2 regions of the Sphingobacterium sp. UBA2610 genome follow, and region 1 is predicted to be linked to the other one. Evidence: riboswitches for the same ligand, from Rfam matches in the RefSeq annotation. Region 1 holds a riboswitch; the other holds the start of a gene.

Region 1 (7,803 bases):
TAGGAAACATGGGGCACCCCATGGCTAAAAACCTGGAAAAAGCAGGATTCCCCCTTTCTGTTTATAATAGAAACCGTGCAAAAGCAGCGGGCTTTGAAAAACAATCAATGATCAGAGAAGGTATAGCCGAATTGGTCGAACATGCTGATATTGTATTCTCCATGCTAACCAATGATGAAGCTGTCAGTGAAGTATATGAAAAAATCCTTCAAGGAGATATCAAGGGCAAATTATTTGTCGATATGAGTACCATATCCCGTAAACTCACCCTGTCTATCGCATCCAAACTCAAAGAAAAAGGAGCCGCATTTATAGATGCACCTGTGGCCGGCAGTACCAAGCCCGCGGCAGAGGGCACCCTGATTATTATGGTCGGTGGTGAACAGGAGGATCTTCATCGCGCCCGGCCATACCTCGAGCAGATGGGCAAGTCGATCAAACATGTTGGCGAAAATGGCCAGGGAATTGCCGCCAAACTTGCGATCAACTATTTTCTTTCAACGATCTATCAAGGTCTCGCAGAGACGATCTTATTTTCAGATAAACTGGGAATTCAACGGAGTGATATGCTCGAAATCATCAATGATAGTGCCAGTGGCAGTGGCGCAACAAAAGTCAAAACGCCTTTACTGGTGGAAGAAAACTACAGTCCTGCTTTCGCACTAGATCTTATGCTGAAAGATATTCGACTGGCGCAACAAGCCGGTGCCGAATATCCCCTCCTCAAGACATTACTCGATACCTACGGGAAAGCACACGACCAAGGTCTCGGACAACTCGATGTTATTGGTATTATTGAATCTATAAAGTCGTAACTTCAGGTTGGCGACAGCGGAAAAAATGTACATTGAAAATTATATTTAGTTGAGATGGACTCCAAATTAGGTTCATTTCTGATCACACAAAATAATGATCGGAACAAATTATTGACAGATGAAAACAGTTATGACACTATTGATGCTTACTATGGTCACGATGACTACGCAGGCCCAACAATTAAAACAGGTTTCTTACCAGGATGGTGAACAAAAACTCAACGGCATGGTAACCGCCAATAGGGCAAAAAAAGGCCCTGCTGTCTTAATTATTCCTGCGTGGAAGGGAATTGACAACGAAGCGAAACAAGCGGCATTGCTTCTTGAAAAAGAAGGTTACATCGCGTTCATTGCCGACATCTACGGTGAGGGAAATATTCCTGCGGACAACACCGCAGCTTCGAAAATTGCAGGCCACTACAAGACGGACTATAAAGCTTATCAGCATCGCATCAAGCTCGCATTAGAACAACTGAAAAAAGAAGGCGCAGATCCGACAAAAATTGCGATCATTGGCTATTGCTTTGGAGGTTCAGGAGCATTAGAAGCGGCGAGAGCCGGCTTCCCCGTCAATGCCGTGATCAGTATCCACGGAGGCCTATCCAAAGCTGCCGATAGACCCAATGGTTCCATTAAAACAAAAGTACTCATTGAGCACCCTGCAGCCGATAAGAGTGTATCAAAAGAAGATTACGATGGGTTGGTCAAGGAATTAAATGAAGGAAAAGCAGACTGGCAAATAATTACCTACGCAAATTCTGGACATACGTTTACGAATCCCGAGTCAGCGGAATATAATCCCGTGATGGCCAAACGTGCCTGGGAGCACACCTTATTATTTTTGAAAGAAGTATTAAATTAAATAGCAAAGTAAGCAACAGCAATATCGACCCAAATGAATTATAACGCGAAACTGCAAATTTATCCGATTATCATTCAGTTGTTGATATTGCTGTTTTATAGTCCCATTGCAGCATCGCAAACAGTAAAATCGTTAACAATAGCTAGCCCTACACAGGCAGTTCTGTTTGTAACCAATGAGTCCGATAAATCAACTGATTTTATCATGCGTTTACACGAAAAAAATGCTGCTGCGATTTTCAAGCAAGTACCTTTTAGCACAACAAAGTTACTGGTCACAAAAACCGATGCAAAAAAACTTACATTTAGCATTAAAAATCAACAATGGACCATCAATCTATTGTCATTGAAACAACGTCATGCCATGATCTTGTTTGATGGCTTAGGCAAACCCAAGATCATATACGATAGTAATACCTATCTGACAGCAGCCAAATCCATATTAAGCAACAACACACAAGTTGCGTCGAAGAATCCTTCGTCACAATATAATGCCCAACATTTCTTTGACTCCATTGCACAAGTGCAATTTATTCCATCCAGGCAATATGCAGCGGCTATTATCGCCAATACAGCTCTCCCTCTTTACTACAGTCAGCGTAAAAATCAATGTGACGGCACGTACGTCATGCAGCAGTTTTCCGATGAAAATGAGGTGGAAACTGGAGCAATTGTGACGACTGTATATGAAGAAGGCAAAGAGCTCACATCCAACAATCTTTCCGGCGGAAATAATTATTTCAGCAAAAGATGCTATAATCAGTTCGGACTTATCGACTCCATACAGTACCTTCAAAACAGCAAATGGAGCAACAGCACCATTTACCGTTATCTCCCAAACGCCATTGTTTCCTACGATCCAACATTACAAACAGCGACAATAGACCACTTGAACAGCAAACTCCAGGTTGTAAAAAGTGAATCCATTCATTTTTTATACCAACGGATAGATTGGACCATTTACAGTTATGACAAACAGAATCGCATGAGTGAAGAGCTGTCGGGCAGAAATGATCGAAGGGAAAGTCGGGTCCGTTATGCGTATAGCGATCCGAAAACAAGTGATTATATACTACGCCAAACCTTCGATCAAAATGACCAACTCACAGCGGAAATCAAGCGATCCTACCGGGCCAACGAAACAGTTGATGAATTCTACTTCAAGGGGGTATTGCAACAAAAATCAATTGTAAAAGATTTGGGAAACTGTACGTATGAAAACCTGAACTATAACGGGCATGGGAAGATCACGGGCAAATACGTACAAACAAGAAAACAGCTATAGACATAGAGCGAAAAGCCAGTATACACCCGATGGAACAAAAGTTCTACCCCCTATACAGTAAAAACACAGGACAAATTAAAAAAAGCGGCAAAAGATACATTTCTGCATTAATTTTGATAGCGATAAATAAACATCGTATTGAAAAAAAGAAAACTGATCAGTCAACAGCACCCCTTGCTCTATTTTTTTGCAGTATGGGTAAGAAGAATGCAGCGAAAAGCCGTCTGGCTATTTGACGACAAAAAATACAGCAAAGTTAAATCAGCTGAAAAACTTCCCTTTCGTATTAAAAAGCATCAGTCTGTATTATTAAAAAAGCTGGGCGAAAATAATATGCAATTGCAGATCAACAAAGTGACCAACCTGAAAATTGCAGCAGCACAGATCAATAGCATTCTGATCAGACCGAAGGAAACCTTTTCATTTTGTAAACTCGTGGGGCTCCCCACCGTAAAGAAAGGGTATCTGCCCGGCATGGAGTTATCCTTCGGTGAAGCAAGGGCGGGTATTGGCGGTGGAATCTGTCAAATATCCAATCTCATCCATTGGCTTGTTATCCATAGTCCACTCACCGTCAGCGAACGTTATCATCACTCCTTTGATCCTTTTCCTGACGATGGTCGTGTTTTGCCATTCGGCAGTGGGGCTACCGTATTTTATAACTACCGTGATTATCAATTCACCAACAACACGCCTTACACCTTCCAGATCAACCTCTGGTTTACAGAGAAATGTTTAGAGGGCGAATTGAGGATCGATCAGGAGCTGGATTTTGCATACCATGTCGTTGAAAAAGAACATCAATTTCTTAAAATAGACAATCAGTTCTTTCGTAAAAATGAGATTTGGCGCGAGAAGTTTTTAAAATTTCAGGGTGGAAAGATTTTAGAAACAGAACTTTTGACCAAAAATTTTGCCCGGGTTACTTATACCCCTGTTGAATATATTGAAATTAGTGCCGATCAAAATCCGGCCGATTAATTTAACAAGCTAAGTGATCGAAAAATGATGGATATGAAAAGTCCTCTTTTTTGTTTAAATTTGGTCTGGCTTTGGGGGTATTCTGTATAGAATTGAGATAGTCCCTTTGAACCTGATTCGGTTTATACCGGCGTAGGGAAAAGCAAAAATCCACTGTACAGCATACTCCTTTACTGCGCAGTCTATCGCTCTTCTTCCCTCCAAGGCTACACCGTACATCTTAGCATATGTAAAAAGAATGGAAGATTCAATTATCAATTTATTAGCGCAGCTGAGGGTCGAAAAACCCCTTGTACACAACATCACAAACCTAGTCGTGATGAACAATACGGCCAACGCACTGTTAGCCCTAGGAGCGTCCCCCGTAATGGTACACAGTCCTTTAGAAGTACGCGAAGTTGTCGATATTGCGCAAGCTCTTGTTATTAATATCGGCACCTTGAGTGAAGATACAGCCGAAGCTATGCTGGTTGCTACCGAACATGCCAATACCATTGGACGGCCATGGGTACTTGATCCTGTTGGTGCTGGGATATCAGCATTCCGCAATGATTTATTAGCCAATCTACTGGATCTCAAACCAACGGTTATTCGTGGAAATGCATCAGAAATCATGACGCTGTACAATTTCAACCAACCGAACACAAAAGGAGTCGACAGCACGACAGCGAGTAAAGATGCGCTCCGATTTGGCCAATTATTGCAAGAGCAAACCGGTTCCATTATCTGTATTTCTGGAGAAGTAGACTATATCCTTTCACAGCAATACCGGGTTGAAGTTTTTAATGGCAACCCTTTAATGACACAGGTAACTGGACTTGGCTGTAGTGCTACTGCACTTATTGGTGCATTTCTAGGTGTTACAGACCAATATGTTGAAGCAGCTGTTGCCGGCGTTTCCATTTTGAGCTTGGCGGGAGAACTCGCAGCCCAAACAGCAGCTGGCCCGGGTACCCTGCAATTGAATCTCTATGATGAACTCTATAAGCTCAATGCAGAACGTCTAAAATCAAAGCTCAAGATCAAATGTTATGCGCATTAATCCGCTTTTTCCCTACCCTTTATATTTGGTAATTTCTGAGCGGGACTGTTATCCTCAACATTGGCTCAATGTCGCCGAAGAAGCCATCATTGGTGGAGTCGATCTTATTCAATTACGCGAAAAAGCTGACGATCCCGCTACATTTTTGGATAAAGCCATGCGTTTGAAAAAACTGACCGATCGTTATGGTATTCCGCTCGTGATCAATGATGCCGTAGCAATCGCTGCAAAAATCGAGGCATGGGGAGTACATGTGGGTCAAAATGATTTGCAGCCGCTCCCTATTCGAGAAAAATATGGCGATAAATTAAACATAGGCTGGTCCATAGAAGATATGCAGCAGCTGGAAAGTCCACAAATGTACGCTGTCGACCACCTTGGTGTAAGTCCCATTTTTTCTACGAGAACAAAAATGGATACGATTACTGAATGGGGAATTGCAGGTTTAAAACAACTTCGGAATAAGACGGAAAAACCATTGATCGCTATCGGAAGGATGAACTTACAAACTGCAGAAGAGACCTGGAATGCCGGTGCAGACTCCATTGCAGTCGTTTCGGCCATATGCCAAAGTCAAGATCCCAGAGCTGCCAGTGCACAACTAAAAGAACTATTAAAATGACAAAAGATAAAAAATACCGCGTCCCTACCGTACTCAGCATTGCGGGGTTCGATGGTAGCGGTGGTGCAGGTATACAAGCAGATACCAAAACCATATCTGCATTAGGTTGTTATGCCATGAATGTGTTAACTGCCTTACCCGTTCAGAACACACAAGGTGTAAGACGTATTTATGACATTCCTACAGCAGCCGTCCAGGACCAATTAGATGCTATTTTTGACGACATCTATCCCGATGCAATTAAAATAGGCATGGTACACCATATTGAACTTGTGGAGCTTATTAGCAGCTATTTAAAAGAATATAAAGGGCCTATCGTATTTGATCCAGTCATGGTCTCGACCAGCGGGCACAAGCTCATTCACGATGATACAATTCAGGCCTGCATTGAACTTCTTTTTCCTTTGGCAACGCTGATTACACCAAATTTAGACGAGGTAAGTGTTTTAGTAGACGAAGTTATTGACGATGTCGAGAGGATGAAAAAAGCGGGAAATAGCCTACTGGCGAAAGGTTGTCAATCCGTTTTGATTAAAGGCGGGCATCTCCAAAGTCAAGAATTAACATCCCTATTGTTCCAGCACAAGAATCCACCAATTGAATTCAAATCTCAAAAAATTAACAGCAAAAATACACATGGTTCCGGTTGTTCGCTTTCTTCAGCAATTGCGAGCCATTTGGCACAAGGCGTTGGTCTCGATAGCGCGGTTGAATTCGCATTGGCCTATATACACGCAGCAATAGCTGGTAGCAAAGACCTCATCATTGGCAAAGGAAATGGGCCATTAAATCACTTCCACAATCCGATTAAACTTATTCAATATGAACTGGACTGATCATGCCTGGGATTCAATAACATCAATTTATTCAGATATACTCACTATGCCGTTTATTGTTCAGCTTAGTGATGGTAGTCTTCCCCTGGATAAATTTCAATTTTACATGCAGCAGGATGCTTTCTATTTAGAAGAATTTGGCCGTGTGCTCGCCTTTATAGGTGCAAAAAGTACGGATAACCAACAAGCATTGGACTATTTCGAATTTGGTCGCAATGCGCTACTTGTTGAACGGGCATTACACGAAAATTACTTTCGGGAATTTGGTTTAAGTCCTGCCGACAAGAGCAACAAAATCGAACCAACCTGCCATCATTATGTTCATTTTCTTAAAAGCGTAGCCGCTTTCGAGAGCATTGAGGTTGCTATGGCGGCAACACTCCCCTGTTTTTGGATTTATAAGGAGGTCGGAGATCACATTGTATCGACAGCAAATACACAGGGAAATCCCTATTCCAAATGGATAGCAACTTATAGCGGTGAGGATTTTGCACAGGGCGTTATCAAGGCGAAAAACTACGTTGACAAAATTGCAGCAGAAACTACTGCAACAAAACGGGAGAAGATGCGACAAGTATTTATAACAGCTTCCCAATTAGAGTATCAATTCTGGTTAGCAGCCTACAAACGAAGAGTCTGGTAAACAAACTATTGTCCGATACCGAACAGTTGATGTTCAAAAATGAGCATGAACGAAAATAGCACTCAGGAACAAAACTAGTGTTAATCAGTATTTTAAACGGATTTAAAGTTTTGGCATTACTATTATACTATAGGTGGCAGTTAACGATAGAGCGTATGCATAAGCACATAAGAAACGATAAAAAGGGAAATTAAAATGAAACTTTCAGTAAAAATAAATTTAAACTAATAACAGAAAAATAATGAAAAGAATCTTAACCATTGCCTTTATTTCATTTTTATATGTAGCTCAGGCACAAGAACGCGAAACACGTAAGATCACTGCTCCAGATGGCATTTCATCGGCAACTTCATTACGTGTAGATTATATTCACTCTAATCGCAACGAGGTTATTGTTGAAGCAGATAATCCCGAACATTTATCCCTTATCGAAACGACTGTAAAAAACGGTACACTGTATGTACAGTATAAAAGAAACAGTTCAATCAGAAATGCGAGAAACAATCGCGTAACTGTTTACTCAAGCAAGATACCGACACGCTTTTCGGCATCATCCAGCAGTTCGATCTATACCGATGAAACGATTAAGGCAAACAAAATTTCTGTAGACGTATCCTCCTCCGCAAAAATATCGCTTAAAAAAATAATTGCTGATGATATCAACCTTTCAACGAGCTCTTCTAGCAAGTTAACGACAGATGTCAGCAGTAAAAATTTG
Region 2 (7,803 bases), on a different contig from region 1:
AAGTACTGCTTCTTCAGCTGTTCGTGCTCCCGAAGTATTGGGAAGCAAATGGATTGCCGCCAGATCGAGCGCGCTGATGAGGCTGTCGTATGAGCCGGTCTGGTCGATTCGTTTGAGGGCGACGGTGACCAATTGGGAAGCCGAAGCCACAATGGCAGCGCTCATTTCCGTGAGATAACCGAATTTGCCCGTACCGAGAAATAATCTGGATTCAAATACGCGATCGGCTATATGTAAGTTGCTCATAGTAAAATTTTATTGATGGATGAAACAATGTTTGGAGTCTTGGTTACGATTCCCGAGAGTGCTACACCGTAGACGCCAATTTCTAATAGATGTTGGATATCTTCAAGTTGGCTTATACCGCCAATTGCGAATATTGGAATAGGGGTTAGGCCTTCTCGGTGGACTTGTTGGATGATGTTTTCATATCCTGCAATCCCCAGTAGGGGACTTAGTTTTTGTTTTGTCGTGGTATAGTTGAATGGCCCGAGCCCGATATAGTCACAATGTTCACTTATTCTTTGCTTTACATTGGCAAAGCTATTGGCTGTACCGCCAATTATTTTTCCTGCACCCAATAGGTGCCGGGCAGCTGCTACACTGCAGTCGTCCAGTCCCAAGTGCACCCCATCAGCGTCTACAGCCGCTGCAAGCGAAGGATGGTCATTGATGATACAGCTGGCACCAAATTCGGAACAAGCCTGCCTGATCTCTTCGGCGAGCGCATAAAGATCTTTTTCCTCGGCTTCCTTCCATCGGATCTGTATCCATTTGGCCCCAGCGTCCAGCGCTTTCAGCATGTTGTTTTTTTGTTCCCTTATAGTTTTACCTTGTGAGATATATTGGAGTCTTTCCATAGTTTTTGTTTGCATGCAATAAAATTTTGAATAGGATCCCGATGTTTCCATAAAGTGCCATATAAGGCAATTCCATCTGCACCTTGCTGCATCGGAATAAGACAGTTGTTTTGGTTTATCCCTCCAAGACCGATGAGACGAACAGCAAAGTTGGCGCGTGACGGTAGTTGACCTAGTCTTGCATTATGCGTTCCATACCCCACTTTTGAGATGCTCGGAAATAATGGACTGAAAAAAGCATAGGCCCAACGTTCATCAAGGCTATTGAATTGATCAATATCATGCACAGATGTTGAACAGATTGTTGTAGGCCCCAGTTGATTTGCAGATCGATGCAGTCTACTTTTATCGTTCAGGTGGATTCGTGCAATCCCAAGCTCAGCCGATAGATGCGCATGTGAGTGTAGAACCAATCTGTCGCGGTATATAGGAGCTATAGTTTCTATATATCGCGACATTTGTAAGTCTGTAAAATGATACTTACGCAAATGTAGAATATCAAGACCTTCTTTAAACAACGCTGCTATAATCGCCTGTTCAGAACGGATTGTTTCTGCTGCTGTCAATGCAATAATCATGAATAGATCTCTTTTCCTTGTGCGATGAATTCCTGCGATTTTTCCAGCATCCCCTGGGCGGCACTATCCCTGATTTCCTGCGTTATTTTCATCGAGCAAAATTTGGGACCGCACATGGAGCAGAAGTGCGCAACTTTAGCCGCATCTGCCGGCAATGTTTCGTCATGATATTCCCGTGCGGTATCTGGATCAAGGGAAAGGTTGAATTGATCTTCCCATCTGAATTCGAATCTGGCTTTACTCAAGGCGTTATCACGATATTGTGCACCAGGGTGTCCTTTGGCTAAATCGGCCGCATGGGCAGCTAGTTTATAGGTGATTACACCATCTTTGACATCTTTTTTATTTGGTAGACCCAGGTGTTCTTTGGGGGTAACATAGCAAAGCATTGCACAGCCATACCAACCGATCATAGCCGCTCCAATGGCGGATGTGATATGGTCATAGCCTGGAGCAATATCTGTTGTTAAGGGACCTAAGGTATAAAATGGCGCTTCGTCACAACAGGCCAATTGCTTGTCCATATTCTCTTTGATCAATTGCATAGGAACATGTCCTGGCCCTTCGATCATCACCTGAACATCATGTTTCCAGGCGATTTTGGTGAGTTCGCCCAGGGTTTCGAGCTCCGCAAATTGAGCTGCATCGTTTGCATCTGCAATAGCTCCGGGGCGAAGACCGTCGCCAAGTGAAAAAGCCACATCATATTGTTTCATAATTTCGCATATTTCCTCAAAATGGGTATAGAGAAAATTTTCTTTGTGATGAAAAAGACACCATTTGGCCATGATAGAGCCGCCTCTGGAGACAATTCCAGTAACTCGGGATGCCGTGAGATGGATATAACGAAGCAATACGCCGGCGTGTATGGTAAAGTACGAAACACCCTGTTCGGCCTGTTCAATCAAGGTATCTTTGAATATTTCCCAGGTAAGATCCTCGGCCACCCCCTTTACTTTTTCGAGCGCCTGATAGATCGGTACTGTACCGATTGGGACTGGCGAGTTACGGATAATCCATTCGCGGGTTTCGTGAATATTTTTGCCAGTGGATAGATCCATGATGGTATCAGCCCCCCAACGACAGGCCCATACCGCTTTCTCAACTTCTTCCTCTATGCTTGAACTTACGGCGCTATTGCCAATATTGGCATTGATTTTAACAAGAAAGTTGCGTCCGATAATCATGGGTTCACTTTCAGGGTGATTAATATTATTGGGTATGATCGCTCTTCCGGCGGCGATTTCTTCACGGACAAATTCTGGTGTAATAGCTTTATCATGTGTTCTCGCACCAAAGTTTTGCCCCCGATGCTGATGATCCATTCCAGGGGTACTAGCTTCCAACTGCTCAATACGTTGGTTTTCTCGGATAGCAACATACTCCATTTCCGGGGTAATGATGCCTTGCTTTGCATAATGTAATTGGGTGACATTCTTGCCGGCGGAGGCTACTTTCGGTTTGTGGCTATAGGCAAATCGGAGTTCGTCCAACGTTGGATCAGAAAGTCGTTTTTGTCCATATTCAGAGCTGATGCCAGCCAACTGTATGACATCCTGACGATCCAAGATCCACTGCTCGCGAAGGCGAGGGAGTCCTTTGTGGATATCGATAAGGATGGTGTCATCTGTATAAGGCCCAGAAGTATCATAGATTGTTACCGGCGGATTAATTTCGATCTGTCCATTCGTTAATTTGGTTGAGCTCAAGGAGATTTGACGCATAGCGACCTGAATAGGAAATAGTTTTCCGGCTACAAAAATTTTCTTTGCATTTGGAAAGGGGGATTGCGTAATTGTTTCAGCTGTCATTTTTTCTGTATTGTGGTGAATTACTCGGTTGATTTTTTTTGAAAGGCTAGCCGCCTTGAGATGCAGTGATTAAGATAATCTGATCATAAGGTTTAAGTGTTGTCGTAGCCCAGTCCTTTTTGGGGATGACTTGGTTGTTGATGGCTACAGCCACGCCCTGGGTTTTGCCAGATAATTCCAAAAGTAACAAGTCTTCTAGTGAAGTAAGTGCGGGATCGAAAAATCGAATTTGATGGTTTATTGTAAGTTCCATTCCTTAATTTTTTTTGGTAAAACTTTAGGAATGGCTACACAAAGGCGCAGCAATGCACCTTGTAGACAGCTCACTTTTCCCTACGCCAGTATGATCCGGATCAGGTTCTAAGGGTAAAATCTCAGCCTGCATGAGCAGACACCCCTAAAGTTGCGACTAATATAAGGTTATTTTTATGAAAGTTGCAAGAATTTATTTTGCTGCCTGAGGTATATCGTGCAGGAAAGTACAGGTCACCATGTGGAAAATATTTGATATATTAGATTTTTAAATCAGCTAAAACAATTTAACAACCACCAAGATAGTATCTTTTCATGCGTAGGATTTTATTTACAATACTGTTGTGTATAACGAACAGCACTTATGCCCAACCTAAAAGCAACTGTATCGCGGTACAGTTGACATGCGAACATCTGGTCAATCCATTGGGTATCGATGCAACCCAGCCGAGACTTAGCTGGCGACTTGAGGACCAACGTAATGGTGCGGTACAACAGGCTTATCAGATCCTTTTAGGGCAAGATTCGCTGGCACTACTGAAGGAGACGAAAAATAGCTGGGATAGTGGCAAACAGCTCAGCTCGTCCATGTTAGTGCCCTATAACGGCGCACAGTTAAAGCCACAGACCACGTATTTCTGGAAGGTTAAAGTATGGGATAAGGATGGTATATCAACAAGTTCTAAAATAGCATCGTTCGAAACTGGAATGATGGGAATGGACCTTTGGAAGGGAAAATGGATAAGCGACAATAAGGATATTCATGCGCGAGAAACGCCTTATTTTAGAACAGAATTTAAGATAAATAAGCCGATAAAGTCTGCACGCGCGTATATTGCCACAGCAGGGCTATATGAACTTTCCATGAATGGTCAACGCGTAGGAGACCATCGCCTGGATCCAATGTATACTCGATTCGACCGGTGTACATTATATGTCGTGACGGACGTAACCCAGCAGCTCCAACAAGGACAGAACGCTATTGGCGTTGTTTTGGGGAATGGCTGGTATAATCACCAACCACTGGCGGTTTGGAACTTTGATAAAGCACCGTGGCGGGCCCGACCAACATTCTGTTTAGAGCTGAAAATCGTTTATACAGATGGTACAGTAGAAACTATTGTCTCAGATGAGCAGTGGAAAACAGCTTCGGGACCAATTACTTATAATAATATTTACACTGGTGAGCATTATGATGCAAGACTGGAAATACCCAACTGGGACAAACCTAAATATGATGATTCAACTTGGCAGGCTGTTCAGTATAGAAATGCGCCATCTGCACATATCGTTTCCCAACAGATGGTACCGATTCGGCTCATGAAGTCCTATAAGCCCAAATCAGCGACAAAGATAGACCAACGTACTTATGTTTTCGATATGGGCCAAAATATGGCTGGGATTACAAAAGTCAAAGTCAAAGGAGCTGCAGGGACTATGCTACGTATCAAGCATGGTGAACGATTGTCGGCAGATGGGCGTCTTGACTTGTCCAATATTGATGTTTATTATCGGGGCGATAAGGAAAAGGAGCCCTTTCAAACGGACATTCTGACCTTAAGCGGTCGTAATGATGAGTTTATGGCAAAGTTCGGTTACAAAGGATTTCGTTACGTCGAAATTAGTAGTAGTGCGGCAATTGCATTGGATAGTTCGGCTGTGACCGCTTATTTTATGCATAGTGATGTGCCCGCCATTGGACAGCTCAAGACGTCATCAGCGTTGGTCAACAAACTATGGGAAGCGACCAACAATGCCTACTTGTCCAATTTGATGGGCTATCCGACAGACTGTCCGCAGCGCGAAAAGAACGGTTGGACAGGGGATGGGCACCTTGCGATTGAAACAGCTTTGTACAATTTTGACGGGATAACAGTTTATGAAAAATGGATGGCGGATCATCGTGATGAGCAACAGGAGAACGGTGTCTTACCCGATATTATTCCAACTGGGGGATGGGGTTATGGTACAGCGAATGGTTTGGATTGGACAAGTACCATTGCCATCATTCCCTGGCAGATCTATCAGTTTTATGGAGACCCACGTGCATTAGAAGAATGCTATCTTAATATCAAACGCTATGTGGATTATGTCGACGGAATCAGCCCATCTGGGTTGACAACTTTTGGGCGTGGAGACTGGGTGCCAGTGAAGTCACAGTCGAATCTGGAGTTGACCTCCTCGGTTTATTTTTATGTGGATGCGACCATCTTGGCTGCTACGGCTAAATTGTTTGGATACACAGCAGATCAACAAAAATATGAACTGCTGAGCAGAAAAATTAAGACGGCCATCAACGCTAAATTTTTAGATGCTTCCAAGGGTATTTATAGCAATGGAACACAGACTGAACTGAGTGTTCCACTCTATTGGGGTGTGGTACCTGACGAAATGAAAGCCCGGGTTGCAGCCAACCTGAATAAGAAAGTGGAAGAGGCCAACTTTCACTTAGATGTAGGAGTATTGGGTGCAAAAGCATTATTGAATGCGTTAAAAGATAACGGTTATGCAACGACAGCCTATAAGGTTGCGGTACAAGATACTTATCCGTCTTGGGGATGGTGGATTGTAAATGGCGCGACAACATTGTTGGAGAACTGGGATTTAAAAGCAACGCGTGATATTTCAGACAACCACATGATGTTTGGCGAAATCGGTGGTTGGTTTTTTAAATCTATCGGCGGGATTCTGCCAGATCCTAAACAACCTGGATTTAAACATGTGCTTTTAAAACCCATCTTTCCCCAGGAACTGAAAGAATCTTCTATTTCTTATGATTCACCCTACGGTAAAATTGTTTCCGAATGGAAGTTAAAGGATAAAAAGATTGTTTATGATATCCAAATACCCGCAAATGCCACGGCGACATTTTATCCGCCGGATAATGTTAGCATTAGCAGTAGCGATGCCGTCCAATTGGAGGCTGGTAAACATAGGCTGGAGCTGGAACTCAAGTAATCATAGGCTCCGATCTGTTGTTTTATTGCCCCGACCGTTGGTATTATGCTCTTATCATGTTATGTATTAGAGTGCTTTTGTAAGTTTACCGAGCTGTTTTAATTTTAAAGCGAGTTCATTGCTCCAGGGTAAACCAATACAGAGACGCATGCAATGGTGAAATTGATCCTGTAAGGTGAAAATCCGCCCCGGTGAAATGCTGATCTGTAGTTTAAGCGCATAGTTATATAGCTTGCCTGTATCGATGTGTTTTGGAAACTCGACCCATAGGGCAAGTCCACCCTGTGGACGGCTAATTTTAGTGCCTTCCGGAAAATGGGCCGAAATGATAGCAGCGTAGCGCTGGTAGTTTTCCGTTAATGATCTACGAAGTTTACGCAGGTGGTTTTCATACTTTCCGGTTAATAGAAAATTTCCAACCGCCTCATTGATGATCGCCGTAGATGACAGGGAATGGATCAGTTTTAGTTTGATAATCTGTTCTTTGTATTTTCCAGGAGCAACCCATCCGACACGGAAGCCTGGAGCCAACGTCTTTGAAACGGATCCACACCAGAGGACATTGCCATCCCGGTCAAAAGATTTGCAACATTTGGGGCGTTGCGTGCCAAAATGGAGGTCGCTGTAGGTGTCATCTTCGATTAGCGGAATTTGGTGTTTTGACAGCAATGCCACAATTTCCCGCTTATGCTCATCCGGCATGCAATAACCCAAAGGGGTGTTAAAATTGGGGACCAGTAAACAGACTTTAATTTGGGGCAACAGATTTTTGAGGGCTTCAATGTCTATTCCTATGATGGGGTCCGTAGCTATTTCCAGCACCTTAAGCCCTAGACTGACGGCAAGTTGGAGGATACCCGGATAGCAGGGGCTTTCCAGAGCCAGTGTATCTCCAGGTTTGGTTAAGGCCATCAGACACAAAACTAAAGCATTCATACAGCCGTTGGTGGTAACGACATCATCTTCATTTAGATTTCCACCCCAGGCCAATGAACGTACGGCCACCATACGACGTAATTTTATATTGCCTTGCAAGGGTTCATATGCTGTGCCACCATCGCTGAGCTCCCGTGTAGCGAGGACGATTTCTTTTTTTAATTTTGCGGTAGGTAGGAGACTTCCGGAAGGAACACCGATTGAAAATAAGGTTAAGTCGCGACGTCCCATGGTTGAATACACCTTATTCATCAATTGATCCGGTTCTCTGTTGTTGGCGATTGGAATAGGTTGACTGGCTGCCGCCAACGGAAGTTGCAAATAGTTTGGAGGACTAACAAAGTAGCCGGATTGGGGCTTGGACTGTATAAGAGAACGTTCTTCCAACGCTAGAAATGCCCTTTTTGC

What was found. Region 1 has a riboswitch for thiamine pyrophosphate ahead of thiM (hydroxyethylthiazole kinase). Riboswitches for the same ligand answer to the same signal wherever they lie in the genome.
Region 2: it holds a riboswitch for thiamine pyrophosphate, as region 1 does, so the genes downstream of both, thiS (sulfur carrier protein ThiS) here and thiM (hydroxyethylthiazole kinase) in region 1, are expected to answer to the same signal.

Annotation. Positions count from the first base shown of each region.
Region 1 covers NZ_DDKA01000001.1:326,415-334,217, forward strand. Annotated here, with positions in the region: gene B4Z47_RS01495 (NAD(P)-dependent oxidoreductase) at 1-815, shown strand, start outside; gene B4Z47_RS01500 (dienelactone hydrolase family protein) at 934-1,677, shown strand; gene B4Z47_RS01505 (hypothetical protein) at 1,711-2,961, shown strand; gene B4Z47_RS01510 (VanW family protein) at 3,100-3,942, shown strand; TPP riboswitch at 4,006-4,098, shown strand; gene thiM (hydroxyethylthiazole kinase) at 4,181-4,984, shown strand; gene thiE (thiamine phosphate synthase) at 4,974-5,606, shown strand; gene thiD (bifunctional hydroxymethylpyrimidine kinase/phosphomethylpyrimidine kinase) at 5,603-6,442, shown strand; gene tenA (thiaminase II) at 6,429-7,085, shown strand; gene B4Z47_RS01535 (GIN domain-containing protein) at 7,327-7,803, shown strand, end outside.
Region 2 covers NZ_DDKA01000004.1:73,660-81,462, reverse strand. Annotated here, with positions in the region: gene B4Z47_RS03260 (thiazole synthase) at 1-246, opposite strand, end outside; gene thiE (thiamine phosphate synthase) at 243-860, opposite strand; gene B4Z47_RS03250 (thiamine phosphate synthase) at 821-1,438, opposite strand; gene thiC (phosphomethylpyrimidine synthase ThiC) at 1,435-3,249, opposite strand; gene thiS (sulfur carrier protein ThiS) at 3,296-3,502, opposite strand; TPP riboswitch at 3,563-3,658, opposite strand; gene B4Z47_RS03235 (alpha-L-rhamnosidase) at 3,817-6,459, shown strand; gene B4Z47_RS03230 (PLP-dependent aminotransferase family protein) at 6,526-7,803, opposite strand, start outside.